3 regions of the Streptomyces sp. NPDC060002 genome follow, and region 2 is predicted to be linked to each of the others. Evidence: riboswitches for the same ligand, from Rfam matches in the RefSeq annotation. Region 2 holds a riboswitch; each other region holds the start of a gene.
The links. Region 2 has a riboswitch for thiamine pyrophosphate ahead of ACFWBD_RS11325 (thiamine ABC transporter substrate binding subunit). Riboswitches for the same ligand answer to the same signal wherever they lie in the genome.
Positions count from the first base shown of each region.

Region 1 (10,113 bases), on a different contig from region 2:
ATCGGTGTTCCCGTGTACTACGCCAGGTACCGCGACGGTGAGATCGAGATCATGTGCGTTTCCGACACCCCGGGCAATCCGGCGGTCGAGGAGTGGGCGGACTTCGGTGAGACCGGCCATGCGCACGCCATCGGCCAGTGCCTGCTCTCCCAGCTTGACGAGGACGCCCGCCGCGACCACCTGGACCGCTACCCCGCTCAGTCGATCACCCCGTACACCGTGCGCGACAACCACACTCTGCTGCGGCGCCTGGAGCGGATGCGGCGGATGGAGCCGGTCGTCGAACGACAGGAGTACGCGCTGGGCACGGTGTGCGCCGCCATTCCGATCACCGTGGGCACCACGGCGGCCACGATGGCGATCTCTCTGCCCGCCCGTCACGCCGACCGGTTGTTGCCGGCGGCGCGGCAACTTCAGAGCGAGGTCGGACGGCTGCTGGGATCGCTGGCGATCTCTATCAGTATCTGAAAACTCACTCCTTGTGATCTGTTGTGTACTTTCAGCAAGATGCGTGCAGTGTCAGAAGGTCCATTCCCGGCCAGGCGGCGGCAAATGACGAGGTAAGGCGATGCGCGAGTCCGTACAGGCAGTACAGGCAGAGGTCATGATGAGCTTCCTCGTCTCCGAGGAGCTCTCGTTCCGCATTCCGGTGGAGCTGGGTTACGAGTCATGCGATCCGTATGCCGTGCGACTCACCTTCCATCTGCCCGGTGATGCCCCGGTGACCTGGGCCTTCGGGCGCGAGCTGCTCATCGACGGGGTGGGCAGGCCGTGCGGCGAGGGGGACGTCCGTGTCTCGCCGGTGGATCCCGATGTGCTGGGGGAGGTCCTGATCCGGCTTCAGGTCGGCGGCGACCAGGCGCTGTTCCGGTCGTCGGCGGCCCCGCTCGTGGCGTTCCTCGATCGCACCGACAAGCTGGTTCCGTTGGGCCAGGAGGGTGCTCTAGCCGATTTCGACGCGCATTTGGACGAGGCGCTGGACCGGATCCTGGCGGAGGAGCAGAGCGCCGGCTGACGTGAGGGTGAAGCGAGTGGTGGCGGAACGCTTCGCCACGTTCGGTGTTGTGCAGGAACGCTTCTTCAGCTGGTGGCGCAGGCGCTGGACGACCTACTGGGAAGAGTGAGGCGTGCGCCCGAGCGGGTCGGTGTTGTCGGCACTCGGGCGCCCTCCCGCCTCAGCGCTTGCGCCGCCTGCCCCGGCCTCCCCGGGCCTGGGTGCTGCCCGCGGCCGTCGCCACCGCCGGAACCGCAGGAGTCGCTTCCGGAGCCGTCACGGGCGCCTTTCCAGGGCCTGGCCGGTCGGCGGAGACCACCAGGGCCGCCAGGACCGTCGTGACGGGCACGGAGGCGACCAGGCCGATCGAACCCACCAGCGTGCGCACGATCTCCTCGGCGACCAGTTCGCTGTTGGCGACGGAGCCCACGCTGCTCTGCGCGATCGAGAAGAGCAGCAACAGCGGCAGCGCGGCACCGGCGTAGGCGAGGACGAGCGTGTTGACCACGGACGCGATGTGGTCGCGGCCGATGCGGATGCCGGCCCGGTACAGGCCGCGCCAGCCCATCGCGGGGTTGGCCTCGTGCAGTTCCCAGACCGCAGAGGTCTGAGTGACCGTCACATCGTCGAGGACGCCGAGCGAGCCGATGATGATCCCGGCCAGCAGCAGACCGCTCATGTCGATCGACGGGTACAGACCATGGATCAGACCGGTGTTGTCGTCCGTGTTGCCGGTCAGCGCGGCCCAGTCGATGAACACCGAGCCCAGGATGCCGATCAGCAGCAGGGAGATCAGCGTGCCGAGCACCGCGACGGAGGTGCGGGCCGATAGCCCGTGACAGAGATACAGCGCGATCAGCATGATGGCGCTCGATCCCACCACCGCCACGACCAGCGGGTTCGACCCCTGGAGGATCGCGGGCAGGACGAAGAAGTTCAGCACCATGAAACTGATGGCCAGCGCGACCAGCGCCATGACGCCCCGCAGCCGCCCGACGACCACGACGGCGACCGCGAAGATGATGGCCAGGACCGCCATGGGGATGCGGCGGTTCACGTCGGTGACCGAGTACTGCAGGTCCTTCGGCGCGGAGGGCTCGTAGGCGACCACGACCTTCTCGCCCTGCTCCAACTGCCGTGACTGGTCCGGCTGGACGATCTCGGTGAACGTACGGCCCTTGTCGTCGCCGGTGTCCACCCGGATCGTGGCCCGCTTGCAGGCGCCGCTCGCCTGCTGCTGCGCGGTGGAGCCCTCGGCCGTGGAGGTGTCGCCGGTAGGGGTGTCGCCCGAGGCGTTCACCGACGCGCAGCTCACGCTCACGACCTCGGTGACCGTGGCCTGTTGGGTCTGCCGGTCGAAGCCGACCCCGGTGCGTTCGTGCGCCGGGGCTCCACCGGGCCACAGCACCACGAGCCCTACCAGCACCGCGACCCCGAACGGGATGATGATGGCCGCGATGACCTTGCGCAGGTGTTGGGAGACGGGGGCGGCCGGGCCGTGACTGTGGCTGTGCGAATGCCCGTGCCCGCCGTCGGAACCGGAACCGTGCCCGCCGTCGGAACCGGAACCGGAGCCGTGCCCATCTCCCGGGAGATGGCCCGGGAGATGGCCGTGCCCGCCGTCGTGGCCCGTGATGGGACCGTTCCCGGGGCCGCCACCATGACCACTGTCGTGGCTCTGCCCATGACCGTGTTCGCGGTCGAAGCCGTATCTGTCACCAGCACCAGCACCATGGTCAGGACCAGAACCATGGTCAGGACCAGGACCAGGACCAGGACCAGGACCAGGACCAGGACCAGGACCAGGACCAGGGCCATGCTCAGGACCAGGACCAGGACCAGGACGAGGGCCCGGGCCAGGACGAGGACCGGAACCATGGCCGGGGCCGTACCCCTGACCGGGCGCGGGTCCGGCCCCGTACTCGTGGCTGTTTCCGTATCCCTGGTCGTTCCCGAACTCCCGGTCGCTCTCGGACCCTTGCCCGTTCCCGTATCCCTGCCCGCTCTGGTATCCCCGGCCGGGCCCGGGCCCGGGCCCATGACCGTTTCCGTAACCGCGGCCGTTTCCCGGCCTCGGCAGGGCCCCTGCCCCTGCCCCTGCCCCTGCCCCTGGCTCTACCCCTGGCTCTGGCCTTGGCCCGGGGCCTCCACCGGAGCCGGATCCTTGACCGCCGGGAGTCCCGACGCGCCTCAGCCCGCCGAGCCCGCCGGCGTATCCCGGACCGCGGCCGGGGCTACGCGGCTGATCGTGACCATCACTGAAGTCGCGGTCGCCTCCGGGGCCGCCGCCAGAACCGCTGCCGCCGCCAGAACCGCTGCCGCTGCCAGCACCGCTGCCGGAGCCATCGCCGGGGCCGCTGCCGGAGCCATCGCCGGGGCCGCTGCCGGCGCCCGGTCGGCGGGGCGGCTCGGGCGGCGGATACGGGGGCTGGTGTGTCGTGGTCACCGACCGATCATCGCAAGAACGACACGGGCCCTCTGTTCACCGCGCCAGAATTGACGCTAGCGTGGAGACAACCTTTGCACACGCGGGAGCTCGGAGCACCGGGCTGAGAGGGCGCTGACCTCCGTCTTCGCGATGTTTCACGTGGAACGTCTCTCGAATCGAGTGATGTTTCACATGAAACGTCGGCAGGCGGTAGCCGCTGCGTCGACCGCCGAACCTGTTACCGGGTAATGCCGGCGTAGGGAGTAGGTCTCATGACCAACAAGGACGCACGCACGCCTGCCTTCACGCATAACGCGACCGGCGAAAGCACGGTCGACGTCAACGACTCGGAGGCCGGGAAGTCCATCGGCTGGCACAAGGGGTACGTCGAGGGCGCCCGCCCCGATCTCCGGGTGCCAGTTCGTCAGGTGCACCTCACCAACGGGCAGTCGGTCACCCTGTACGACACCTCCGGCCCGTACACCGATCCGCTCGTAGAGACCGACGTCCGCAGGGGTCTGTCGCCGTTGCGCGAGAACTGGATCATCGCCCGGGGCGACACGGAGGAGTACGCGGGCCGTCCGGTCCGCCCCGAGGACGACGGCGTCAAGCACACCTCACCGCGCGGCGGTCTGCGCAACCTCGACGCGGTCTTCCCCGGCCGGCCGCGCCTGCCGCGCCGCGGCCGGGACGGCGAGGCGGTCACCCAGCTCGCGTATGCGCGCCGGGGGGAGATCACACCCGAGATGGAGTTCGCGGCCATCCGGGAGAAGGTTTCTCCCGAGGTGGTGCGTGAGGAGATCGCGGCGGGCCGCGCCGTGCTGCCGGCCAATGTCAACCACCCGGAGATCGAGCCGATGATCATCGGCAAGCGGTTCCTGGTGAAGGTCAACGCCAACATCGGCAACTCGGCGGTGACGTCCTCCATCGAGGAGGAGGTCGAGAAGATGACCTGGGCGACCCGTTGGGGCGCCGACACGGTCATGGACCTTTCGACCGGCCGTAACATCCACACCACCCGCGAGTGGGTTCTGCGCAACTCCCCCGTCCCCATCGGCACGGTGCCGCTGTACCAGGCGTTGGAGAAGGTCGACGGCCGCGCCGAGGAACTGACCTGGGAGATCTACAAGGACACCGTCATCGAGCAGGCCGAGCAGGGCGTGGACTACATGACGGTCCACGCCGGCGTCCGCCTCGCGTACGTCCCGCTCACTGCCAACCGCAAGACCGGCATCGTGTCGCGCGGCGGCTCGATCATGGCGGCCTGGTGCCTCGCGCACCACAAGGAGTCGTTCCTCTACGAGAACTTCGAGGAACTCTGCGAGGTCCTCGCCGCCTACGACGTCACGTACTCGCTGGGAGACGGTCTGCGGCCGGGTTCCATCGCGGACGCCAACGACGCGGCGCAGTTCGCGGAGTTGAGGACACTCGGGGAACTCAACCGGATCGCGAAGCGTTTCCATGTTCAGACGATGATCGAAGGCCCGGGCCATGTCCCGATGCACAAGATCAAAGAGAACATCGACCTTCAGCAGGAGATCTGCGATGAAGCTCCGTTCTATACGCTCGGCCCGCTGACGACGGACGTCGCGCCGGCGTACGACCACATCACCTCCGGTATCGGTGCCGCGATGATCGCCTGGTGGGGCACGGCCATGCTCTGCTATGTCACGCCCAAGGAACATCTGGGCCTGCCCAACCGGGACGACGTCAAGACGGGCGTCATCACCTACAAGATCGCCGCCCACGCGGCCGACCTCGCCAAGGGGCACCCCGGCGCGCAGGAATGGGACGACGCGCTGTCCGACGCCCGCTTCGAGTTCCGCTGGGAGGACCAGTTCAACCTCGCCCTCGATCCGGACACCGCACGGGAGTTCCACGACGAGACACTCCCCGCGGAGCCGGCGAAGACGGCGCACTTCTGCTCGATGTGCGGGCCGAAGTTCTGCTCGATGAAGATCAGTCAGAGCATCAACGAGCGCTTCGGCGCCGGGGCGGCAGACGGGGCTTCGGCGGAGGAGATCGCCGAGGGCATGTTGGAGAAGTCGAAGGAGTTCGCGGCCGGCGGGAACCGCGTGTACCTGCCGCTGGCCGACTGACGTCCCTGGATCGGCGCTGTCCCCCGAGATCCGACGCCGGGGGACAGCGCCATGAGCGGTCGTCACCGACGGAGACGACTTTGTGGCATCCGTAGTGCAGCCGGGAATGGATGCCGAGGTGGATGCGGCCTGCTGGCTCGACGACGACCGACAGGAGGAGACCATCGCGTTCGTTCGGTTGCCTCAGGGCGTCGGCTCGGCAGACTGGGCTTCATGACAGCGCGATCCCTGAGCAAGGGTGCCAATCTTCCGGTCGACGTGCCGGACGTACGGGTCGAACTCAGCTGGGCCGAGGGGGCCGGTGGGCCGGACATCGATGCCTCGGCGCTGCTGCTGGCGGAGGACGGACGGGTACGTGACGACGGGGACTTCGTCTTCTACAACCAGCCGCTGCACACGTCCGGCGCCGTGCGGCACGTCGGCAAACGGAGCGAATCCGGTGTCATGACCGACACCGTCCAGGTGGACCTCCGCTCGCTGGAGGGCGCCATCACGCGGGTGGTGCTGTGCGCGTCGGCCGACGGCGGCACCTTCGGCCAGGTGACCGGCCTGACGTTGAGACTGCTCGGCGGGGACGGGCGCTCCGAGGTGGCCCGCTTCGAGATGCAGGCGGACACGGAGACGGCGTTCATCGCCGGTGAGCTGTATCTGCGCGAGGGGCGCTGGAAGTTCCGGGCGGTCGGCCAGGGGTACGCCTCCGGGCTGGCGGGGGTGGCCACGGACTTCGGGATCACGGTCGACGACGAGCCTGAGCAGGCGGTCGCTCCGCCGAACCGCCCACCGAATCGCCCGCCGGTCGCTCCGCCGAACCGCCCACCGAATCGCCCGCCGGTCGCTCCGCCGAACCGCCCACCGAATCGCCCGCCGGTCGCTCCGCCGAACCGCCCGCCGGTCACCCCACCTGCGGTTACCCCCCGGGCCACCACCCCACCTGCCCTCACCTCGCCCGCGCTCACCCCACCGACCAGCACCCCGCCGACCACCACCTCACCGTCCGGTCCCCGTCTGACCAAGGGGGAGGAACTGCTTCCCGTCGACATGCGTAAGCGGCTGTCGCTGCGCAAGGAGCAGGTGGCCGTCAGTCTGAGCAAGCGGGGGGCGGTGGGGATCAGCGCGCGGATCGTGCTCGTCCTCGATGCCTCCGGGTCCATGGCGTTCCTGTACTCACGGGGTGTGGTGGCGGACGTTGTGGAGCGGATGGCGGCGGTGGCGGCGCAGCTCGACGACGACGGCGAGATGCAGGCTTGGACCTTCGCCAGCGATGCCGCCCGCCTTCCCGACCTGCGGTTGGGCGAGCTACCCGAGTGGCTGCGGCTGCATGTGCGGGTGGGTGAGATCAGTCTGTTCCGGCGCGGGAAGAAGCCTCGCAAGGGGATGGAACCGGGGCAGGTCGACATGCGCTCGGTCGGCATCCAGAACGAGGAACAGAAGGCGGTTGCCCAGGTCAGGTCGTATGTCCGGGAGAATCCGGCAGCCGCCCCGACCTTGGTGCTGTTCTTCTCCGACGGAGGGGTCTACCGCGACGCGGCGATCGAGCGGGAGCTGCGGGCGGCGGTCGAGGAGCCGATCTTCTGGCAGTTCGTGGGGCTCGGCCGGTCCAACTACGGGGTCCTGGAGCGGTTCGACACGCTGCCCGGACGCCGCGTCGACAACGTGGGGTTCTTCTCCGTGGACGACATCAGCACCGTCCCGGACCAGGAGCTCTACGACCGGCTGCTGTCCGAGTTCCCGAGCTGGATCACCGCGGCCGGCCGGGCAGGCATCCTCTGACCCGGTTGGGCCGGACGTACGACTCCGGGCTGCCCACCCCCGTGACTCCGTCCGGCACGGCGCACCACTGAGCACCGCAGGGCAGCACTGATCCGCAGGCCGGCTCTCCACCGGAGCCGCCCGGCGCCCGGCGTACGGCTTGCGCTCCCCTCGGCGGGGTCGGCGGGGGCGCAAGCCGAGTGCCTATTCCGGCTGGTGCTCCGGGCCGCCGAAGTCCGGGCTGGTGTAGTCCGGGCTGCTGAAGCTCGGGCGCGGGCCCGTCGAACGCCCGTCGTCCGGGCTGCTGAAGCCAGGGCGGTCGTAGCCGATCTTCGGGAGGCGGCCGGTGGGGGCAGGCCGGGCCGGCTCGGTGTGCAGGGCGGCCGCCGTGCCGGGGCTGGCGAGGGCCTTCTGGAGGAACGGCAGGATGCCGCGTTCCAGCAGGGCTTCTCGCCAGGCTTCCCTGGCCTGGTCGACCTCCTCGCTCAGTTCGCCGTACGGCCCGGCCTCCAGGGAGGGCCGGTTGCGCAGGGCGGTGAGCAGCAGCGCGACGGTGGCGACGAGGATCGCGGCCACGGCCACCGCCCCGAACGTCCAGCCGGCGGCGACCATGGTCCGGGCGAACGCCTGCTCGGGGTCGAGTGCCCTGAGGAGGTAGCCGACGAGCAGGAATATCACCGCGGCGGTCCCGGCGAGGACGGGGGTGAGGACGGCGGCGACGGCACCCGCCCCGGCGGCTTCGGCGGCCTGGGCCGCCTCCCCCATGGTGGTGGCGAGCCCCATCGCGGCCGCGCCCGGCTCCGCGGAGCCGGTCTCGGACGTGGACGACGGGGTGGCCGGCGCGGGGTGGCGCAGCTCCTCGCGGACCTTCACGTAGTGCTGGTACTCGGCCGCCGCGGCCACCGTGATGAGTGCGGAGGCGTTGAGCGCCATGGTGCGCAGTTGTTCGGGGTTGAGCCGCTGTCCGACTGCGGCCAGTTCCGGGTGGTGTGGGGCGGAGCGCAGCGCCTCGTCGAGGATCCGCTCGTACTCCTGGCGGTCCTCGCTGTTCAGGTGCTGCGGAACGCTGTTCATCTGCATCCCCCGATGCTCCGTAGGGCTTGGGGCTCGCATGCCAACGAGCCGTCGGGCAGAAACGGAGGGGAGCCTGCTACGGATAACCCGATGGTAGAGCGGTGACGGCATGGGGTGACAGGGGGTTTGCCGAAATTGGCCTCTGGCCTGCGGTGTCGCCGACGGATCCACAGTGGGGTACTTCTGCCCCGGGAGTGGACCCGGGAACCGCCCCGGGAACGCTCAGATTTCCAGGGGCAGTTGCTGGACCAGCAGTTTTCCGGCCATCGTCACGCCGCCGTCCATCGCGATGGCCAGCCCGTCCGCGTAGACGTGCGGTCCCTCGACGTGCGGACCGCCGTTGTCCTCGCCGTCCTCGGAGCCGACTTCGCCCAGCAGATAGGGAATCGGGCTGTGGCCGTGAACGATGCGGGTGCCGCCGTACGTATCGAGCAGGGAGCGTACGGCGTCGGCGCCGCCCTCGTCGCGGAAGGAGAAGCGCTTGGTGAACTTGCGGAACAGGTCCCACACCTCGTCCGCGTCGTTGCGCGTGATCGTCTCGCGGACGGTGTCGTTGACCGCTTCGATCGAGTCGCCGTAGTCGAGGTAGGCGGTGGTGTCGGAGTGGACGAGCAGGTGGCCGTCGACCTCCTCGACCGCGTCGAGGCGGGCCATCCACTGCAGGTGGTGGTCCTGGAGACGGTCCATGTCGTACTTCTGGCCGCCGTTGAGCAGCCAGGCCGCCTGGAAGGTGGCGGTGCCCGCGCCGGAGTTGACGGGCGTGTCGCCGAAGCGCTTGGCGCCGAGCAGCAGCAGTTCGTGGTTGCCCATGAGGGCCTTGCAGTACCCGCCGGCCGCGGCGGCCTCGGCGGACAGCCGCATGACGAGGTCGATGACGCCGATGCCGTCCGGGCCGCGGTCGGTGAAGTCACCGAGGAACCACAGCCGGGCCGTGCCCGCGCACCAGTTGGCGGCGGAGTCGACCAGGCCCTTCTCCTGGAGTGCGGCCACCAGTTCGTCGAGGTAGCCGTGGACGTCGCCGACGACGAACAGCGGTCCCGGACCGGTCGCGGGCAGCGGGGCCTGCACGGCCTCCGGGTCCACGGCCACCTGGAGGGTGTCGCCGCGCCGACTGATGACGGGCAGGTCGCGCTGGGTCGGCGTGTAGCCGTCCGGGTGCTCCAGCGGCTCCTCGAGCGGCGGCGCGGCATTGCCCGGGTCTGTGCCGGGGTCGTACGGACCGGTCTCATGGACGTACGCGGGCACCCGGAAGTCGCGCAACGTCGCCGTCCGCTCCACCTCGGGTCCCTGACCGGCCCCCTGAGTCATCAGACCCCTCCACCATCGCGCCGCATCTGCACCCTTCGGGCTGCCTGGTCGCAGCGGCCCGCGGTGCCGTGCGTCCATCATAGGAATGCGGATCGTGCCGTGTGATGACCCAGGGGTGGTGAATCGGAGCAAGACTCCAGTTCATCGCGGCTTTCGCCCCGATTGGGCCGGGCTTCGGCAGCCCGCCCTCACCCGGCGCGTACCTTGCCCGCACCCGCACCTCACCCTCGCGGGCTGCTCCGTCGGACGGACCGGGGGACGGCATCGGCCGGGCAGGGGCGATTTCGGCGGCCGGCGCAAGGCCGATCGGACGGCTGTGGCCGAAGCGACGTCCGATGTCTCCGGCACTGCCGTAAACCGCCCGTACGTGCCTCCCGCCAACTTTCGTTGACGCGATCCGCCCGATCCGCCCCGGACTGCCCGGCCCCCCCGGCCCGTCCGACCTCCCCCGGCCCTCCCGC
Region 1 is NZ_JBHWUW010000005.1:170,501-180,613, reverse strand. Features, by position in the region: gene ACFWBD_RS07535 (IclR family transcriptional regulator) at 1-468, shown strand, start outside; gene ACFWBD_RS07530 (SsgA family sporulation/cell division regulator) at 569-1,015, shown strand; gene ACFWBD_RS07525 (YibE/F family protein) at 1,176-2,630, opposite strand; TPP riboswitch at 3,513-3,702, shown strand; gene thiC (phosphomethylpyrimidine synthase ThiC) at 3,695-5,521, shown strand; gene ACFWBD_RS07515 (VWA domain-containing protein) at 5,735-7,291, shown strand; gene ACFWBD_RS07510 (hypothetical protein) at 7,475-8,350, opposite strand; gene ACFWBD_RS07505 (metallophosphoesterase) at 8,567-9,652, opposite strand.
Region 1: another riboswitch for thiamine pyrophosphate. It lies ahead of thiC (phosphomethylpyrimidine synthase ThiC); the one in region 2 lies ahead of ACFWBD_RS11325 (thiamine ABC transporter substrate binding subunit).

Region 2 (10,113 bases):
GACCACCGTCATGATCGACAGGACCGGCAGCAGGGCCGTGAATCGCTGTGCGTGCATGGCGACACCGTTCCGTGTTCCCGCGGGCCCGGCCGTGGCCTGTGGACCACCCCGCGGTTGTGGACAGCGGCGTCACCCGGTGCCTCGCCGGTCCCGTACACTTCTTCTGGCGATCCGGGTCACCGGGTCGACTTCGCACGCCCCGGTATCGGGGGCCGGTCACGGTCGGTCCCTCGGTATCCGCGCCCCTCGGTCCTTCGTGGCTCGGCGCACAGCGGGCGTCAGGCGCGGGAGCCGTCCGGCCCCCGCGGCACAACCGAGAAACTCAAGGAGAACGGCCATGGCCGTCGTCACGATGCGGGAGCTGCTGGAAAGCGGCGTCCACTTCGGTCACCAGACCCGTCGCTGGAACCCGAAGATGAAGCGCTTCATCTTCACCGAGCGCAACGGCATCTACATCATCGACCTGCTCCAGTCGCTGTCGTACATCGACCGCGCCTACGAGTTCGTCAAGGAGACCGTCGCCCACGGCGGCACGGTCATGTTCGTCGGTACGAAGAAGCAGGCGCAGGAGGCCATCGCGGAGCAGGCCACCCGCGTCGGCATGCCCTACGTCAACCAGCGCTGGCTGGGCGGCATGCTCACCAACTTCTCGACCGTCTACAAGCGCCTTCAGCGCCTCAAGGAGCTCGAGCTCATCGACTTCGAGGACGTCGCCGCCTCGGGTCTGACGAAGAAGGAGCTCCTGGTCCTCTCGCGTGAGAAGGCCAAGCTGGAGAAGACCCTCGGTGGTATCCGCGAGATGTCCAAGGTGCCCAGCGCCGTCTGGATCGTGGACACCAAGAAGGAGCACATCGCGGTCGGCGAGGCCCGGAAGCTCAACATCCCGGTCGTCGCCATCCTCGACACCAACTGCGACCCCGACGAGGTCGACTACAAGATCCCGGGCAACGACGACGCGATCCGCTCCGTCACCCTGCTCACCCGCGTGATCGCCGACGCGGTCGCCGAGGGCCTCATCTCCCGTTCCGGCGTCGCCACCGGCGACAAGGGCGACAAGGCCGCCGGCGAGCCGCTGGCCGCGTGGGAGCGCGACCTGCTCGAGGGCGAGAAGAAGGCCGACGCCGAGACCACGGACGAGGCCGCCGAGAAGCCGGCCGAGGCCGCTGCTGAGGCTGAGGCTCCCGCCGCCGAGGCCGAGGCCGAGGTTGCTGAGGCTCCCGCCGCCGAGGCTGAGGCCCCGGCCGCCGAGGCCCCCGCTGCTGAGGCTCCCGCCGCCGAGGCCGCTCCGGCCGCCGAGGGCGAGCAGGCCTGAGTCAGGCCGTAGGCCGTACGGCCGACAGGTCGTTCGTACGGCCCTAGGGACGAAGTGACGGCGGGGGGTGCCCAGTGCACCGCCCGCCGTTCACCCACAGCCCCCAGATCTTCGAGACTTCGAACTCCGAGAGAGATTCACAGATCATGGCGAACTACACCGCCGCTGACGTCAAGAAGCTCCGTGAGCTCACCGGCGCCGGCATGATGGACTGCAAGAAGGCGCTGGACGAGGCCGAGGGCAGCGTCGACAAGGCCGTCGAGGCGCTCCGGATCAAGGGCCAGAAGGGCGTCGCCAAGCGTGAGGGCCGCTCCGCCGAGAACGGCGCCGTGGTCTCGATCATCGCCGACGACAACTCCTCCGGCGTCCTCGTCGAGCTGAAGTGCGAGACGGACTTCGTCGCCAAGGGTGACAAGTTCCAGGCCGTCGCCAACGCGATCGCCGAGCACGTCGTCAAGACCTCCCCGGCCGACCTCGAGGCGCTGCTCGCGTCCGAGATCGAGGCCGGCAAGACCGTCCAGGCGTTCGTGGACGAGGCCAACGCCAACCTCGGCGAGAAGATCGTGCTGGACCGCTTCGCGCAGTTCGCCGACGGCTTCGTGACCGCGTACATGCACCGCACGATGCCCGACCTGCCCCCGCAGATCGGTGTTCTCGTCGAGCTGGACAAGCCGAACGCCGACGTCGCCAAGGGCATCGCCCAGCACATCGCCGCCTTCGCGCCGAAGTACCTCTCCAAGGAGGACGTGCCGGCCGACGTCGTCGAGTCCGAGCGTCGCGTCGCCGAGGAGACCACCCGCGCCGAGGGCAAGCCCGAGGCCGCCCTGCCGAAGATCGTCGAGGGTCGCCTCAACGGCTTCTTCAAGGACGCCACGCTGCTCGGCCAGCCGTACGCGCTGGACAACAAGAAGTCCGTCCAGAAGATCCTGGACGAGGCCGGTGTCACCCTGAAGCGCTTCACGCGCATCAAGGTCGGCATCTGAGTCCGTGCCGCGATCGACGCGTCGGCCCGATAGGGTCGGACGCAGTCGTCCGGTACGCCGTCACGCGCGTGCGTGACGGACGACAGCAGATCTGACGAGGAGGCCATTGCCGCGCACGGGTTGGAACACCCCACCGGCAATGGCCTTCTTCGCATGTGCACCACGTGAAAGAGGCGGGATCTCCCATGACCACCAAGGCCCAGAAGAGCGACGACGGCAAACTACGCGGCCGGTTCATGCTGAAGCTGTCCGGGGAGGCATTCTCCGGTGGCGGGGGCCTGGGCGTGGACCCCGACGTGGTGCACAAGATCGCCCGTGAGATCGCCGCCGTCGTCCGTGACGGCGCCGAGATCGCGGTCGTGATCGGTGGCGGCAACTTCTTCCGCGGCGCAGAACTCCAGCAGCGCGGCATGGACCGCGCCCGCTCGGACTACATGGGCATGCTCGGCACGGTCATGAACTGCCTCGCCCTCCAGGACTTCCTGGAGAAGGAGGGCATCGACAGCCGCGTGCAGACCGCCATCACCATGGGCCAGGTCGCCGAGCCGTACATTCCGCTGCGCGCCGTGCGGCACCTGGAGAAGGGCCGTGTGGTCATCTTCGGCGCCGGGATGGGCATGCCGTACTTCTCCACCGACACCACCGCCGCCCAGCGCGCCCTGGAGATCGACGCCGAGGCGCTGCTGATGGGCAAGAACGGCGTGGACGGCGTCTACGACTCCGACCCGAAGACCAACCCGGCGGCCGTCAAGTTCGACGCCCTCGGCTACGGCGAGGTCATCACCCGCGATCTGAAGGTCGCCGACATGACCGCGATCACGCTGTGCCGCGACAACAAGCTCCCGATCCTCGTCTTCGAGCTTCTGACCGAGGGCAATATCGCTCGCGCCGTCAAGGGTGAGAAGATCGGCACGCTCGTGGGTGAGCAAGGCAGCCGGGCCTGACCGGTGGAACCCCGGTTTCGTACGACAACACCTGACCGGGGACGGACCCTGGTCGGGGGATGGACAATGTCCTGCCGGTCGGGAACCGTGCAGGAAGAAGACGCGACGCAGCCGGCCCGCCTCCGCAAGGAACCGCAGCCGGGCCTACTCAAGACACGCAGGAGCAAGTGGTGATCGAAGAGACCCTCCTCGAGGCCGAGGAGAAGATGGAGAAGGCCGTCGTGGTCGCCAAGGAGGACTTCGCCGCGATCCGCACCGGCCGTGCGCACCCGGCGATGTTCAACAAGATCGTTGCCGACTACTACGGCGCACCGACGCCGATCAACCAGCTGGCTTCGTTCTCCGTGCCGGAGCCGCGCATGGCGGTCGTGACCCCGTTCGACAAGACCGCGCTGCGCAACATCGAGCAGGCGATCCGCGACTCCGACCTGGGCGTCAACCCGAGCAACGACGGCAACATCATCCGAGTGGTGTTCCCCGAGCTGACCGAGGAGCGCCGCCGCGACTACATCAAGGTCGCCAAGGGCAAGGGCGAGGACGCCAAGGTGTCGATCCGCGCCGTCCGCCGCAAGGCCAAGGACGCGATCGACAAGCTGATCAAGGACGGCGAGGTCGGCGAGGACGAGGGCCGCCGTGCGGAGAAGGAGCTCGACGACACCACCGCGAAGTACGTCGCCCAGGTGGACGAGCTCCTGAAGCACAAGGAAGCGGAGCTGCTCGAGGTCTGATGAACGACTCTTCCTGGGGCTCACCGCCACACGCCGGGTCGCGGGCCGGGTACTGGGGGCCCGTCGACCAGGGGCCTGTCCAGGGGGCCGCCCCGGCGGGTCCCGCGTACGATGCGCCTGAGGCGCAGCAGACTCGCCCCATGCCCATCGTCCCCGAGCACGGCGGAGACCAGGATGAGGGCCGGGGGGCCGCTCGGCCGGGCGGCCCCCTGTTCCCGGACCGGCCGTACGGCACCCAGCCGTACGGCGACGCCGCCCACGGCCACGACACACCGTCGGCACAGCCCCACGCGGCGGTGCCGCAGAATCCGGAGCCCATGCCCGACGCCTCTCACCCGGCGCCCGCACCGCAGAAGAAGAGTGCGGGCCGAGACCTGGGCGCGGCCATAGGCGTCGGGGTCGGGCTCGGCGTAGTGATCGTCGCTTCGCTGTTCGTCGTCAAAGCCGTGTTCATCGGCGTGATAGCGGTGGCCGTCGTCGTCGGCCTGTGGGAGCTGACCAGCAGGCTGCAGGAGCGCAAGGGCATCAAGGCGCCGCTCGTGCCGCTCGCGGTCGGCGGCGCGGCGATGGTCGTCGCCGGATACGTCCGGGGTCCCGAGGGCGCCTGGGTCGCCATGGCCCTCACCGCGCTCGCGGTGCTGGTCTGGCGGATGACCGAACCGCCCGAGGGCTACCTCAAGGACGTCACCGCAGGTGTCTTCGCGGCCTTCTACGTTCCGTTCCTGGCCACGTTCGTCGCCCTGATGCTCACCGCCGACGACGGAGCGTTCCGTGTCATGACGTTCCTGGTCCTGACGGTCGTCAGCGACACGGGCGCGTACGCCGTCGGCTGGCGCTTCGGCAAGACCAAGCTCGCGCCGCGTATCAGCCCGGGCAAGACCCGCGAGGGCCTGCTCGGCGCGGTGTCGTTCGCGATGGTCGCCGGCGCGCTGCTGATGCAGTTCGTGATCGACGACGGCACCTGGTGGCAGGGCCTGCTGCTCGGCCTCGCCGTCGCGGCCAGCGCCACGCTCGGCGACCTCGGCGAGTCCATGATCAAGCGGGACCTGGGCATCAAGGACATGGGCACGCTGCTCCCGGGCCACGGGGGCATCATGGACCGGCTGGACTCGCTGCTGCCCACGGCTCCCGTGGTGTGGCTGTTGCTCGTACTGTTCGTGGGCTCCGGCTGACCCACCGGTACAACCGGCTCGTGCGGGCCCCTTTCCTGTGCTTCGTGCGTCAGGCGAGGGGCCCGTTGCCATGTTCGGTCTACGGCGACGGCGACGGCGGTGTCGGCTTCGGTGTCGGCTTCGGTGTCGGTGTCGGTGTCGGTGTCCGCGTTGGCTCCCGCGACTGCCCGTTCTGTGCCGGCGGTGGCTGATCGCCCGGCTCGTACCCGATGCGGCACCGTTGACGGCCGACGCATGATGGCCGTCATGGAGAGCACGCCCGAGAAGATCAAGGTCTGGTTCCGGTTCGTTCCTCGCGAGGGCTGGCTCCCGCAGGACACCGAGGGTCTGTGGGCGACGAAGCTCAGTGCCGATACGGCCCGCGTGCAGAACGTCCCCTTCCTCCAGGACGGGGTCGCCGAGGGCGACGTCGTGCGGTTCCGGACCGACTCCGAGGGGCTCCACTGGGCCGTCGGCCGGGTCAGCGCCTCCGGCGCCTGCACGATCCGGGTGCTGCCGGTCCGTACCGGCCCGCTGGGGCCGAGCCCTCAGGCGGTCCACCAGCGCTTCTCCGGGTTCGCGCTCGGCGGTGAGGTCTTCAGCGACGACTTTCCCATGGTGGCGTTGACCGCTCCGGCCGACGCGGACTTCGCCGGGATCAAGGCACTTCTGGCCCACGGGCAGGAGGAGGGCTGGTGGCACTACGAAGTCGGCTGCGGCACCGACGAGTGGTGGAGCGCCTGACCCCCACGAGTGCGCGGTTCTCCGCGCCCGACCGGCAGCGATCACGCTGCCTGGCTCGCCGCCTGGGCCATGCCATTCGATCTGCGACACTGGAAGGGTTATGCCGAAGCCCGGAGAACTCACTTTCGTCGCCCCCCGCGGAGCCAAGAAGCCGCCGCGGCATCTCGCCGACCTCTCGCCCGCCGAGCGGAAGGAGGTCGTGGCGGAGATCGGGGAGAAGCCGTTCCGTGCCAAGCAGCTGTCGCAGCACTACTTCGTGCGCTACGCGCACGACCCGGCGGAGTGGACGGACATCCCCGCCGGTGCGCGCGAGAAGCTGCGTGAGGCGCTGCTGCCGGACCTGATGACGGTCGTCCGGCATCTGTCGACGGACCAGGGGAACACCCGTAAGACCCTCTGGCGGCTGTTCGACGGCACGCTCGTGGAGTCCGTGCTGATGCGCTACCCGGACCGGGTGACGATGTGCATCAGCTCGCAGGCCGGGTGTGGGATGAACTGCCCGTTCTGTGCGACCGGACAGGCGGGTCTTGACCGCAATCTGTCCACCGCCGAGATCGTGCATCAGATCGTCGACGGGATGCGGGCGCTGCGGGACGGGGAGGTGCCCGGGGGTCCTGCCAGGCTCTCCAACATCGTCTTCATGGGGATGGGCGAGCCTCTCGCCAACTACAAGCGGGTCGTGGGATCCATCCGCGCGCTCACCGACCCGGCTCCGGACGGGCTGGGGCTCTCGCAGCGCGGCATCACCGTGTCGACGGTCGGGCTGGTGCCTGCCATCCACCGGTTCTCCGACGAGGGCTTCAAGTGCCGGCTCGCGATCTCGCTGCACGCGCCGGACGACGAGCTGCGCGACACCCTCGTCCCCGTGAACACGCGGTGGAAGGTGCGCGAGGTGCTGGACGCCGGGTTCGAGTACACCGAGCGGTCCGGGCGCCGGCTGTCCATCGAGTACGCGCTGATCCGCGACATCAACGACCAGGCCTGGCGTGGTGACCGGCTCGGGCGGCTGCTGCGCGGCAAGCCCGTGCACGTCAACCTCATCCCGCTCAACCCGACCCCGGGTTCGAAGTGGACGGCCTCCCGGCCCGAGGACGAGAAGGCGTTCGTCGAGGCGATCGCCGCGCACGGGGTGCCCGTCACGGTCCGGGACACCCGTGGCCAGGAGATCGACGGGGCGTGCGGTCAGCTCGCGGCCACCGAGCGGTAGTCTGACCCCGATATCAGCTATCGGGTATCAGTACATCCGTATCAGTACATCTTCATATTCCGACAGGGGAGCGCCACAGCGCTGAGAGTGCGGGAGAGTCCGCAGACCCTCTGAACCTTGCCCAGGTCATTCTGGGTAGGAAGTTCGGTCATCACTCAAGCTGTTGCGCCCTGCCCGGGCGCCGGCGGAACCCTCCGCCGGCGTCCGGGCAGGGCCGCGTCTCTTCCTGGTCAACCCCAGGAGGAATCCAGTGCACACCAGGACGTTCGTGGCCGCGGCCGTCGGCCTCGGCCTCGTCACCCTGTCCGCCTGCGGATCGTCGGACGACGACGGTTCGACGGCGGGCTCCAGGACCGTCACCCTCGTCAGCCACGACTCGTGGGCCGTCTCCAAGAGCGTGCTCGCGGACTTCGAGAAGCAGTCCGGCTACCAGGTGAAGGTCCTCAAGGACGGCGACGCCGGTCAGGCCGTCAACAAGGCCGTTCTCACCAAGGACAACCCGCAGGGCGACGTCTTCTTCGGCGTCGACAACACGCTCCTGTCGCGGGCCCTCGACAACGGGCTGTTCCAGTCGTACGAGGCGAAGGGCTCCGACCAGGTCCTGCCCGCGTACCGGACCGACCGGGGCAAGCACCGGGTCACGCCCGTCGACACCGGCGACATCTGCGTCAACTACGACAAGGCGTACTTCAGCGAGCACAAGCTGACCCCGCCCGCCTCCTTCGACGACCTGCTGAAGCCCGCGTACAAGAACCTGCTGGTCACCGAGAACGCCGCCACCTCCTCGCCCGGTCTCGGTTTCCTGCTGGGCACGGCCGCGAAGTACGGCGGTGGGGGCACCTCCCGGTCGAGCGAAGCCGAGAGTGGGGGCGGCTGGGCGGACTACTGGAAGAAGCTCAAGGCCAACGGCGTGAAGGTCGTCGACGGCTGGGAGCAGGCCTACAACGAGGAGTTCTCCGGGTCCGCGGGCGGCAGGAAGGCGGGAGCCGACCGGCCGCTCGTCGTCTCGTACGCCTCCTCGCCGCCCGCCGAGGTGATCTACGGCGACCCGAAGCCGACCACCGCCCCGACCGGCGTCTCCACCGGCACCTGCTTCCGTCAGGTCGAGTACGCGGGTCTGCTGAGCAACGCCGCCAACCCCGAGGGCGGCAAGGCGCTCCTCGACTTCCTGCTCACCGCGGAGTTCCAGCAGGACATGCCGCTCAACATGTTCGTCTACCCGGTCCGGAAGGGGGCCGAGGTCCCGGCGGAGTTCACGGAGTTCGGGCCGCAGGCGAAGGACCCCGAGACCCTGGACCCGGCGAAGATCGCCGACAACCGTGACGACTGGGTCAAGTCATGGACCTCGCTCGTACTGAAGTGACCGGGCGCGAAGGCCGCGCGGGGAACGCGGCGCGGCTCGGGCTCATGGCCGTGCCCGTCGCGTTCTTCGCGGTCTTCTTCGCCTACCCGGTCGCCGCGATCGTCTCCCGGGGACTCGGCGCCGACGGAGGCCTGCGCTTCGGGCGGCTGTGGGACGTGCTCGCACAGTCCGACATCCGGCATGTCCTGTGGTTCACCACCTGGCAGGCGCTGGCCTCCACCGCGCTCACGCTCCTGGTCGCGCTGCCCGCCGCGTACGTCTTCGCCCGCCTGGAGTTCCCGGGCAAGCAGGTGCTGCGCGCCGTCGTCACCGTCCCGTTCGTGCTGCCGACGGTCGTCGTCGGCACGGCGTTCCTGGCGCTCGTCGGGCGCGGCGGACTGCTCGACGACCTGTGGGGCGTACGGCTGGACACCACGGTGTGGGCGATCCTGCTGGCGCACGTCTTCTTCAACTACGCGGTCGTCGTCCGCACGGTGGGCGGGCTGTGGTCGCAGCTCGACCCCCGGCAGGAGGAGGCGGCGCGGATGCTCGGCGCGTCCCGGCTCACGGCGTGGCGCACGGTCACCCTGCCCGCCCTGGGGCCCGCCGTCGCCGCTGCCGCGCTGATGGTCTTCCTCTTCACCTTCACCTCCTTCGGCGTGGTGCAGATCCTCGGCGGTCCCACCTTCTCCACCCTCGAGGTGGAGATCTACCGGCAGACCTCCGAGATCTTCGACCTGTCCACGGCCGCCGTCCTCACGATCGTCCAGTTCATGGCCGTCGGCGCGATCCTCGCCGTGCACGCCCGGGCCGTACGGCGGCGGGAGACCGCGTTGCGGCTGGTGGACGCGTCGGTGACGGCGCGGCGGCCGCGCGGCGCCGGGCAGTGGGCGCTGCTGGCCGGGGTCCTCGGCACGGTCGCCGTCCTGCTGGTGCTGCCGCTGGCGGTGCTGGCGCAGCGCTCGCTCGACGCGCCCGACTTCGCCTACTACCGGGCGCTGACCAGCGACGACGGCAATGTCTTCCTGGTCCCGCCGATCGAGGCGGTCGGCAACTCGCTGCAGTACGCCGCGACCGCGACCGCGATTGCCGTGGTCGTCGGCGGGCTCGCCGCGGCCGCGCTCACCCGACGGGACGCCGGCCGGCTGGTCCGCGGCTTCGACGCGCTGCTGATGCTGCCGCTGGGAGTCTCCGCGGTGACCGTCGGCTTCGGGTTCCTGATCGCGCTCGACGAGCCCCCGCTGGACCTGCGCGGTACGTGGATCCTCGTGCCGCTCGCGCAGGCGCTGGTCGGCGTCCCCTTCGTCGTACGGACCATGCTGCCGGTGCTGCGGGCGGTGGACCAGCGGCTGCGTGAGGCGGCGGCCGTGCTCGGGGCCTCGCCGTGGCGGGTGTGGCGGGAGGTCGACCTGCCGATGGTGTGGCGGGCGCTGCTCGTCGCGGCCGGGTTCGCCTTCGCGGTGTCGCTGGGGGAGTTCGGGGCGACGGTGTTCATCGCGCGGCCCGACAACCCGACGCTGCCGGTCGCCGTCGCGCGGTTGCTGGGGCGGGCCGGCGAGCTCAACTACGGGCAGGCGATGGCCCTTTCGACGATTCTGATGGTGGTGTGCGTGGTGGCGCTGCTGGTGCTGGAGCGACTGCGGACCGACCGGACGGGGGAGTTGTAGATGCTGCTAAAACTGGAGCGCGCCACCGTGCGGTT
Region 2 is NZ_JBHWUW010000009.1:64,687-74,799, reverse strand. Features, by position in the region: gene ACFWBD_RS11365 (M23 family metallopeptidase) at 1-57, opposite strand, end outside; gene rpsB (30S ribosomal protein S2) at 338-1,312, shown strand; gene tsf (translation elongation factor Ts) at 1,459-2,295, shown strand; gene pyrH (UMP kinase) at 2,481-3,239, shown strand; gene frr (ribosome recycling factor) at 3,410-3,967, shown strand; gene ACFWBD_RS11340 (phosphatidate cytidylyltransferase) at 3,967-5,139, shown strand; gene ACFWBD_RS11335 (DUF4265 domain-containing protein) at 5,374-5,862, shown strand; gene rlmN (23S rRNA (adenine(2503)-C(2))-methyltransferase RlmN) at 5,963-7,069, shown strand; TPP riboswitch at 7,124-7,229, shown strand; gene ACFWBD_RS11325 (thiamine ABC transporter substrate binding subunit) at 7,320-8,432, shown strand; gene ACFWBD_RS11320 (ABC transporter permease) at 8,408-10,078, shown strand; gene ACFWBD_RS11315 (ABC transporter ATP-binding protein) at 10,079-10,113, shown strand, end outside.

Region 3 (10,113 bases), on a different contig from region 2:
CATGACGGTGCCGCGCTTCACGGTGTCGCTGTGCTGGTGCCGCACCTTGCCGACCTCGAGGCCGGCGGCCTCCAGCCGGGTCCTGGCCTCCGCCTCCTTCTGCGTCAGCACCGCGGGGACCTTGGTGAACTGGCCGGAGTTGATGTACCAGACACCGGCGCCCACGCCGAACACCAGCAGGACGGCGGCGATGAGCGCGACCACCCCGCGCCGGGGCCGCGCGGAGCGGCGCCGGGGCGGCAGGGGCGGCCCGCTCTGGAAGCGCGAGGTGCGGTTGAGCGGGTCCTCGCCGTCGGCGGGGTCGTCGTCGTTGACGGGCAGCGGACGGGGCACGGTGAGCGAGCGCGGGATCACGCTCGTGCGGTCGTCGGCGTTGTCGTGCTCCGCGGAGACGGCCTGCGGCGGCAGCGCGTCCAGCTGGTCCACGCTGAGCGGAGCGCGTGCCTCCCGTACCCGCCCGAGCAGCGCGACGGCGTCGTAAGGCCGGACGTCGGGGGTGCGGGCGGTGGCCGACGCCACGAGCTCGTCCAGCTCGAACGGCAGCCCGGGAACGAGGGCGGACGGCGGCGGAACGTCCTCGTGGAGGTGCTTGTAGAGCACGATCGCGGGGGAGTCGCCGTCGTGAGGTTTCTCACCGGTGAGCATCTCGTAGAGCACCACCCCGCACGCGTACACGTCGACGCGGGGGTCGGCGGCACCGGGCTGCTCGATCTGTTCGGGAGCGAGATAGGCGACGGTGCCGAGCACGGCTCCCGTGGTGCTGGTCACGGTGTCGACGGACCGCACCAGTCCGAAATCCGCGACCTTGACCCGCCCGTCGTCCCCTATGAGCACGTTCTCGGGCTTCATGTCCCGGTGCACGAACCCGGCCCGGTGCGCGGCGCCGAGCGCGGCCAGCACGGGCTCCAGGATGTCGAGCGCCGCCCGCGGCTGGAGCGCCCCGCGCTCCCGCAGCACATCACGCAGCGTGCACCCGGCGATGTACTCCATGGCGAGATAGACGTACGACCCGTCGGCACCCTGGTCGAACACCTGAACGACATTCGGGTGGGCGAGCCGGGCGACGGACTTCGCCTCCCGGATGAACCGCTCGACGAACGCCCCGTCGGCGGCGAGCGCCGGGTGCATCACCTTGAGCGCGAGCACGCGGTCCAGGCGGGTGTCCACGGCCCGGTAGACCGTGGCCATCCCGCCGACCGCGATCCGCGCCTCTACGCGATACCGGCCGTCGAGCAGCTGCCCGACCAGAGGGTCCTGAAGGGTCGTGTCCACGCAGGTGAGTCTACGAGCCGCCGCTGACACCTCCGCCGGTTCCACCGCGATCGCAGCGCTACTGGAGCCGACCTGTGACGCAACCCACGGGGTCCGCGACTCCCGTATCCGCAGACCGGAGGGTAGCGGGGCGGCGGTCAGAAAGCGGGGCGCTCGGGGTCCAGCACGGCCCGGCCCTCCACGGGCGAGGACGCCTCCGCGAAGTAACGGGGCGGGATCCGTCCGGCCAGCCTGGCCAGCCTTCCCGCCTCGACGCCGGCCCGCATGGCCGACGCCATCCGCTCGGGATCCCGCGCCCGCGTCACCGCCGACGCCAGCATCACCCCCGCACACCCCAGCTCCATCGCCAGCGCCACGTCCGACGCGGTGCCCGCCCCCGCGTCCAGAATCACCGGCACGCGCGCGTGCTCGACGATCAGCTGGAAGTTGTGCGGGTTGCGGATGCCCAGGCCGGAGCCGATCGGAGAGCCCAGCGGCATCACCGCCGCGCACCCCACGTCCTCCAGCTTCCTGGCCAGCACCGGATCGTCGTTCGTGTACGGCAGCACCGTGAACCCGTCGTCCACCAGCGTCTCCGCCGCCTCCAGCAGCTCGACCGGGTCCGGCAGCAGCGTGCGCTCGTCGGCGATGACCTCCAGCTTGATCAGGTCGGTGCCCAGTGCCTCCCGCGCCAGCCGAGCCGTCAGCACGGCCTCCCCGGCGGTGAAGCACCCCGCCGTGTTCGGCAGCACCCGGATGCCGAGCCGCTCCAGCACCGACAGCACGGAGCCGTGCACCGAGGGGTCCACCCGGCGCATCGCGACCGTCGTCAGTTCGGTCCCGGACGCGACCAGAGCCCGTTCCAGCACCTCCAGGCTGGGCGCACCCCCCGTACCCATGATCAGACGGGACGAGAAGGACCTGCCTCCGAGGACGAAGGGATCGTCGGCCATGGCTCAGCCCCCCTGGACCGCGGTGAGGACTTCAACCCGGTCACCGTCGCGCAGCGCCGTGGACGGCCACTGCGCGCGCGGGACGACGGTCTCGTTGAGCGCGGCGGCCACCCCGGAGGGCGCCGGCGTCAGGGACCGTACGACGCTGTCGAGAGCGGTACCGGCAGCGAACTCCCGCCGCTCCCCGTTCACCGAGACGTTCACGGGCGCGTTCCTGCGTGCGTTTTCCTGGGCGTTCATGCGGGCTGCTCCGAGCGTGCGGCGGCGGCGAAGCGCCGGGGCGTGAAGGGACGGGCCTCGTCCGGGAGCTCCCCGGTGGCCAGGGCATGCGCCATCGCGTCACCCGTCACCGGCGTCAGCAGCACGCCGTTGCGGTAGTGCCCGGTGGCCAGCAGCAACCCCGCCAGCTCCGTCGGCCCGAGCAACGGCGCGTTGTCCGGGGACCCGGGCCGCAGTCCCGCGCGCGTCTCCGTGAGCGGCAGTTCGGTGATCCCCGGCACCAGCTCATGGGCGTCGCGCAGCAACTCGTACACGCCCCCCGCCGTCACCGTCGTGTCCCAGCCCAGCTCCTCACTGGTCGCGCCCACGACCAGCTCGCCGTTCTCCCTGGGGACCAGGTAGACCTGGCTGCCGCGCACCACGGCCCGCACGGTCCGGCTCAGGAACGGCGCGTACCGCGGCGGTACGGTCAGCCGCAGTACCTGGCCCTTCACCGGCCGCACGGGAGGCAGCACGTCCTGCGGCACCCCCGCGAGCCGTCCGCTCAGACTGCCGCCGGCGAGCACCACCTGCCCCGCCTCCAGGGCCGTGCCGTCCCCCGTGACGACCCCCCGGGCGCGCTCGCCCACGACGGACAGCCGCTCGGCACGCACGCGGTGGAAGGCCACCCCGGCCCGCTCGCACACGGCCACCAGTGCCCCGGTCAGCCGCCGCGGGTCGATCTGGTGGTCGCCGTCCACCCGCAGCCCGCCCCGCACCCCGGGCGCCAGCAGCGGCTCCAGACGGCGGCACTCGCGCCCGGACAGCCACTCCGACTCCAGCCCCGACTGCCGCTGAAGGGCGTGCAGTTCGCGCAGATGGGCACGGTCGTCGGAGTCCAGCGCCACCGCGAGCGTGCCGCAGCGCCGGTAGCCGAGGTCATGCCCGGTCAGCTCCGTCAGCTCGGCCGCGAAGTCCGGATAGCGGCGGGCTGAGGCCAGGTTGAGGCCGAGCAGGGTCTGCTCGCCGTGGTGCAGTTCCGTGACGGCGGCCAGCATCCCGGCCGCCACCTGGGCGGCCCCGCCGCCCGGCGCCGGGTCGACCACCGCCGTGGTGAAGCCGCGCTGCGCGGCCCGCCAGGCCGTGACAAGGCCGATGATCCCGCCCCCGATGACGAGGACGTCTGACGTACGTGGAGACGACATGGGCGTCCAGCCCCTCCCTTCGCCGGCATGACCCGGATCAGGTTCGACGGTCGGAGGCCGCCAGCCTCCCTCTCAGCCCGGTGCGTCCGGACTCCCGCGTGTGCTCTAGGTTGGCCACCCTAGCCCGTGGTCCGGCGCGTCTGTAAGGGAGCCTTCGTCATGGCCCGCTCGTTGGACGGCCTCGTCCTCGCGCCCGTCGCCGACCAGGCCCCGGGCCAGGTCGGCACCCGCACCCGCTTCGCCTACCACGAGCGCGGCGGCGAGATCTGGGCGGAGTACACGGGCGGTGACGTCGTACGCGGGCATCTGGTGGGTACCCGCGAAGGGGACCGCCTCGACTTCCGGTACGTACAGCTCAAGCACGACGGGACGACGTCCTCGGGGCACTGCGTCTCGACGGTCGTGGAGCTCGCGGACGGACGGGTGCGGCTCGAGGAGACCTGGGCGTGGGAGTCGCAGGAGGGCAGCGGCACCAGCGTTGTGGAGCAGGTCACGGCGCACGACCACTGACTGACGATTCGTCAGCCGCCTAAGGTGATCAGGTGAGCGAGCAGAGGCAGGAAGAAGGCGGCCCGGCCGGGCGGCGCGTGGTGGTCGTCGGCGCGGGCATGGCCGGGGTGCAGACCGCCGTAGCGCTGCGGGAGCAGGGCTTCGACGGCACGGTGACGCTGATCGGCGCGGAGCCCCACCAACCCTACGACCGGCCCCCGCTGTCCAAGGCCGTCCTGCTCGGCAACGCCGAGGGCTCGGCCTTCGACGTCGACTTCGAGGGCCTCGGCATCGAGCTGGTGCTCGGCCGCGAGGTCAGCGGTCTGCGTCCCGCCGACCACGAGCTGGACACCGAGGCCGGGCCTGTCCCGTACGACGTCCTCGTCCTCGCCACCGGCGCCGAACCGATTCGGCTGCCCGGCGCCGAGGGCGTGCCCGGCGTGCATCTGCTGCGCACCCTGGACGACGCCGAACGGCTGCGGCCCGTGCTCACCCGGCAGCACGACGTCGTGGTCGTCGGCGCCGGCTGGATCGGCGCCGAGTTCGCCACGGCCGCGCGGGAGGCCGGCTGCGCGGTCACCGTCGTCGAGGCCGCCGACCGGCCGCTGGCCGGGGCCCTGCCCGCCGAGGTCGCCGCCCCGATGGCCGCCTGGTACGCCGACAGCGGCATCGATCTGCGCACCCACGCGCGCGTGGAGCGCGTCGAGCCCGGCGCGGTCGTCCTGGACGACGGCTCCCGGCTGCCCGCGGGCGCGGTCGTGGTGGGCATCGGCGCCCGCCCCGCCACCGCCTGGCTGGCCGGCTCCGGCGTCGCGCTGGGCGCCCACCGAGAGGTCGTGGCCGACGCCCAGCTGCGGACCTCCGTGGCCGATGTGTACGCGGTCGGCGACTGCGCCTCCTTCCCTTCGGGGCGGTACGGCGAGCGGCTCCTGGTCCACCACTGGGACAACGCCCTCCAGGGGCCGCGCACGGTCGCCGCGAACATCGTCGGCGCCGCCACCGACGAACCCCTGGCCGTCTACGACCCCGTCCCGTACTTCTGGTCCGAGCAGTTCGGCCGCTTCGTCCAGTACGCCGGGCACCACGCCGACGCCGACCGCGTCCTGTGGCGCGGCGACCCGTCGGGCCCGGCCTGGTCGGTGTGCTGGCTGCGCGAGGACCGGCTGGTCGCCCTGCTGGCCGTGGGCCGGGCGCGCGACCTCGCCCAGGGCAGGCGGCTGATCCTGGCGGGCACGACCATGAATCCGCGGCTCCTCGCGGACCCGGCGAGGCCGATGAAGGCGGCGACGGCCGCGACCTGAGTGCCTGGTCGGACCGGCCCGGCTTCCGACTGTCAGCGGCAGATGGCAGGCTTGTTCCCGTGACCGAGATTGACGCAAAGACCGATGCCCTCGTCCCCGCCTGGCTCACCGTGCCGGACATCGCGGAGATGCTCGATGTCGACGTGATCCGCGTCCGACAGCTGATCAAGGACGGCCAGCTCATCGCCGTACGCCGGGGAGAGAACCGTGCGCTGCACATCCCCGCCGCCTTCATCGACGAGGACAAGGTGGTGAAGGGCCTGGTCGGGACCCTGACCCTGCTGCGGGACGACGGCTTCAAGGACGAAGAGATGATCGAGTGGCTCTTCACCCCCGACCCGAGCCTGCCCGGCACGCCCGCGCAGGCCCTGAGTGAGAATCGCGGCACGGAGGTGAAGCGCCGCGCCCAGGCGCTCGCCGTCTGAACCGCGTATTCGAACCGACACATCCGGCGTACGGGGGCGCTCGCTCCCGTACGCCACCGCCCCGGGGGGACCTTCGCATGCCCGACACCGCCCGCACCGGCCTGGCCGGCGCCCTGCTGTACCTCTGCACGGACGCCCGTACCCGCCAGGGCGATCTCCCGGAGTTCCTGGACGCGGTCCTCGCGGGCGGCGTCGACATCGTCCAGTTGCGCGACAAGGGCATGGAGGCGGCCGAGGAGCTGGAGTACCTCGAGGTGTTCGCGGACGCCTGCGCCCGGCACGGCAGGCTGCTCGCGGTCAACGACCGCGCGGACGTCGCGCACGCGGCCGCCGCCGGCGTGCTCCATCTCGGCCAGGGAGACCTGCCGGTCCCCGCGGCCCGCGCCATCCTCGGCGAGGACGTCCTCATCGGCCGCTCCACGCACACGGAGGCGGAAGCCGGGGCCGCCGCGGTCCAGGAGGGGGTCGACTACTTCTGCACCGGCCCGTGCTGGCCCACCCCCACCAAGCCCGGCCGGCCCGCCCCCGGCCTCGACCTGGTCCGGCACACGGCCGCCCTGGGCACCGACCGCCCGTGGTTCGCCATCGGCGGCATCGACCTCGGCAACCTGGACGAGGTGCTGGCGGCGGGCGCCCGCCGGGTCGTCGTCGTCCGGGCCATCACGGACGCGGACGACCCGGGTGCCGCGGCGGCGGAGTTCGCCGAGCGGCTGCGCGAGGCGTGACGTCCAAGGGATGGACAACAAGTCGACAATCCGGGCAAATTTCCCGCATCCGGTTGGGGGACCGCCCGCCCCTGGCTAACCTGCGGGTATGGCCCTAGGAACCGCATCCACCAGGACGGACCGCGCGCGCACCGTGCGCGACATCCTGGCGACCGGCAAGACGACGTACTCGTTCGAGTTCTACGCGCCGAAGACGCCCAAGGGTGAGCGGAGCCTGTGGAACGCGCTGCGCAGGGTCGAGGCGGTCGCCCCCGACTTCGTCTCGGTGACGTACGGTGCCGGCGGCTCCACCCGGGCGACGACGGTCAGGGAGACCCAGCAGATCGTCGTCGACACCACCCTCACGCCGGTCGCGCACCTCACCGCCGTGGACCACTCCGTCGCCGAGCTGCGCAACATCATCGGCCAGTACGCCGACGCCGGGATCCGCAACATGCTCGCCGTGCGCGGAGACCCGCCCGGCGACCCCATGGGCGCGTGGGTGCCGCACCCCAAGGGGCTGACGTACGCCGCCGAACTCGTCCAGCTCATCAAGGAGTCGGGCGACTTCTGCGTGGGTGTCGCCGCCTTCCCCGAGATGCACCCGCGCTCCGGCGACTGGGACACGGACGTCGCGCACTTCGTCGACAAGTGCCGGGCCGGCGCCGACTACGCCATCACGCAGATGTTCTTCGAGCCCGAGTCCTATCTGCGGCTGCGCGACCGGGTCGCGGCGGCCGGCTGTGTGACTCCGGTCATCCCCGAGGTCCTGCCCGTGACGAGTGTGAAGATGCTGGAGAGCCTGCCCAGGCTCAGCAACGCCCACTTCCCGGCCGTCCTGAAAGAGCGGATCCTCACAGCCAAAGACGATCCGGCCGCTGTACGCTCCATTGGCATCGACTTCGCCACGGAGTTCTGCGCACGGCTGCTGGCCGAGGGAGTGCCCGGACTGCACTTCATCACGCTCAACAACTCCACGGCGACGCTGGAAATCTACGAGAACCTGGGCCTGCACCATCCGCCGCAGGCCTAGACCGGTCGCATCCACATACGACACACTGCGTAGCGGCCATTGGGGAGAGGGGCGTACATGGGCTGGACGGTCCTCTACATCGCGTTCGGCATCGTCGCGCTGTGGCTGCTCGGCGAGGTGCTGCTGCAGTACAAGGCGCGGCTGCGCTGGCGGCTGCTTGCCTTCGTGGGCTTCCTCGGCGTCGTCCTCGGCGTCCTGATCCCGTCGGTCGTCGTCATCGCGCTGGGCGCGGCCGCCTTCGCGGTCGGCCAGACCTACGTCACCCTGTCGTTCCGGCGCGGCTTCGCCGAGGGCTGGGCCTTCCGTCGCGGGGACGCGGACACGGACGGTGAGGGCGCGGCCGTTCCCAAGCGCCGCCGCGGCAAGGCCGAGCGCAAGGACCCGACGCTCGAGGTCTCCGGCCTCGAGGCGGGCGAGGCCGGGTTCGGCTCCGACCCGCAGTACGGCACCGACGACGTCGCGTTCGGCCAGGACACGAACGCCTTCGGCGACAAGAGCGCCTACGGTGACGACGACTACGACCGCGACGACGTCTTCACACCCGCGGCCCGCACCGCCGACCCCTCGGCCGCCGAGACCACATCTGTGTACGAGCCGCAGCCCCTGCCCGACGACACCGGCTCCTACGGCGTGTACAGCGACACCGCGTACGCGGCCGCGACCGGCCAGGGCCAGTCGCAGGGCCAGCCCCAGGACCAGTACGCGACGGCCGCCCAGGGCGCGGACCAGAACTACGGGTACGACACGTACTCCGGCTACCACCAGCAGCAGTACGGGTACGACGCCAACGGCGAGCAGCAGTACGCCGCCTACTCCGACCCGTACATCGGCACCCAGACCTACGGCGGCGGCTCCTACGACGCCGACTACGGCCAGCAGCAGTACGGACAGCAGGGCTACGGTCAGGAGCAGTACGGCGCCGGCGGCTACGGGGAGACCCCGGCGGGCGGCGTCTGGGTCCCGCAGCAGCGCAGCACCGACGACCCGCTGGGCGGCGAACTCCCGCCCGAGCAGCAGCAGTACCCGTACCAGGGCGACGGGCAGCAGCAGGGGCACGGCCAGGGCACCGGCTACGACGAGCAGTATCGGTTCTGACGGCCGCGTCTCCCCGGGCACGCCTCCTGCCGGAGGCGCCGGGAGCCCCAAGCGCTCACTGTGAGCCCCGGAACTGCGGGCCCTCCACGATCAGCCCGGACACCAGCGCGCCCGACATCCCCGCGTGCGGCAGTCCGCCGCCCGGATGCGACCAGCCGCCGACGGTGAACAGACCTTGCAGAGCCGTGGAGTTGGCGGGATGCAGCAGCCGCCCCCCGGCCGCGGCCAGCGCCGGCGCCGGGACCGCCCCGCCCGCCGCACCGGTCTCCCGCGCGATGTCGGCGGGGGTGCGCACCTCGCGCCACAGGACGCGGTCGCGCAGACCGGGGACGGCTCGTTCGGCGACCGCGACCAGCGCGTCCACGTGCTCCTCGCGCATCTCCGCCCCCGCGGGGACCACCGCACCGAGCGTGACCGCCTCATGGTCGCCGTCCGGGACCAGGGCCGGGTCGCCGGGCCGCAGAACCGTCACCGTCGGCCGCGCGGGCACCGACGGCGCCGTACCGAAGAGGCTCTCCAACTCGCCGTCACGGTCCACCGTGTGCACCACCGTCCGGTGCGCGGTCCCCTCCGGCCGGGCGCCGCGCAGCGCGAGCAGTACGGTCAGCCGGCTCGGCAGGCCCTGCTGGGGGGCGACCTCGCCGTCCGCGCGGGCGGGCAGACCGCCGACGCTGCCGGGAGCGACCACGAAGTCCGCCTCCCGCACCGCACCTCCCCCAGAGCCGAAAGCCTGGTCGGTGCCCCCGGCGAGTTCCACGCCCACCGCCCGGCCGCCCTTCTCCAGGACCCGGGTGACCTCGGCGCCGAAGACGAACTCCACCCGGCGGGCCAGACACCGCTCGTAGAGCGCGCGGGCCAGCTCCCGCATCCCCCCGCGCACGTACCAGGTGCCGAAGGCGTGCTCCATGTACGGCAGCACGGCCGCGCTCGCCGGGGTGACCCGCGGGTCCAGGCCGTACGCGAGCGCGTGGCCCTCGAGCAGCGCGGTGAGCCGGGGGTCACGCAGCTCCCAGGCGCCGACCTCGGCGAGGGTGCCCGCCCGACGGGTGCGCAGCAGGCGCTTGTGCGGGACCGCCGGGTAGGGCTCGCGGGCGGCCAGCACCGGCCAGTCGTCCCACAGGGGCTCCTCCAGGAGCGGACGGCGGGTGCGGTCCCAGGCCTCGCGGGCCCGGACCAGGAAGTCGCCCCAGCGCTGTCCGGCGGGCGCCCCGAGCGCCTCGTCCAGCGCCGCGACGACCCCCGCGCGCGAGGCGTTCGGCAGCGCCACCTCGGTGCCGTCCGCGAAGACGTGCCGTGCGGACGGATCGACCTGGACCAGCTCGACGCAGGCCTCCAGCGGCTCCTTGCCGGTCTTGACGAAGAGGTCGCGGTAGACGGCGGGGAGGGGCAGCAGACCGGGTCCGGTGTCGAATCCGAACCCGTCCCGCTCGAAGCGGCGCACCGCTCCGCCGTACGTCTG
Region 3 is NZ_JBHWUW010000090.1:3,371-13,483, forward strand. Features, by position in the region: gene pknB (Stk1 family PASTA domain-containing Ser/Thr kinase) at 1-1,272, opposite strand, end outside; gene ACFWBD_RS39535 (thiazole synthase) at 1,410-2,204, opposite strand; gene thiS (sulfur carrier protein ThiS) at 2,208-2,408, opposite strand; gene thiO (glycine oxidase ThiO) at 2,441-3,607, opposite strand; TPP riboswitch at 3,605-3,715, opposite strand; gene ACFWBD_RS39550 (hypothetical protein) at 3,767-4,117, shown strand; gene ACFWBD_RS39555 (NAD(P)/FAD-dependent oxidoreductase) at 4,195-5,397, shown strand; gene ACFWBD_RS39560 (Rv2175c family DNA-binding protein) at 5,457-5,822, shown strand; gene thiE (thiamine phosphate synthase) at 5,900-6,547, shown strand; gene metF (methylenetetrahydrofolate reductase [NAD(P)H]) at 6,636-7,559, shown strand; gene ACFWBD_RS39575 (hypothetical protein) at 7,617-8,654, shown strand; gene ACFWBD_RS39580 (phytoene desaturase family protein) at 8,710-10,113, opposite strand, start outside.
Region 3: another riboswitch for thiamine pyrophosphate. It lies ahead of thiO (glycine oxidase ThiO); the one in region 2 lies ahead of ACFWBD_RS11325 (thiamine ABC transporter substrate binding subunit).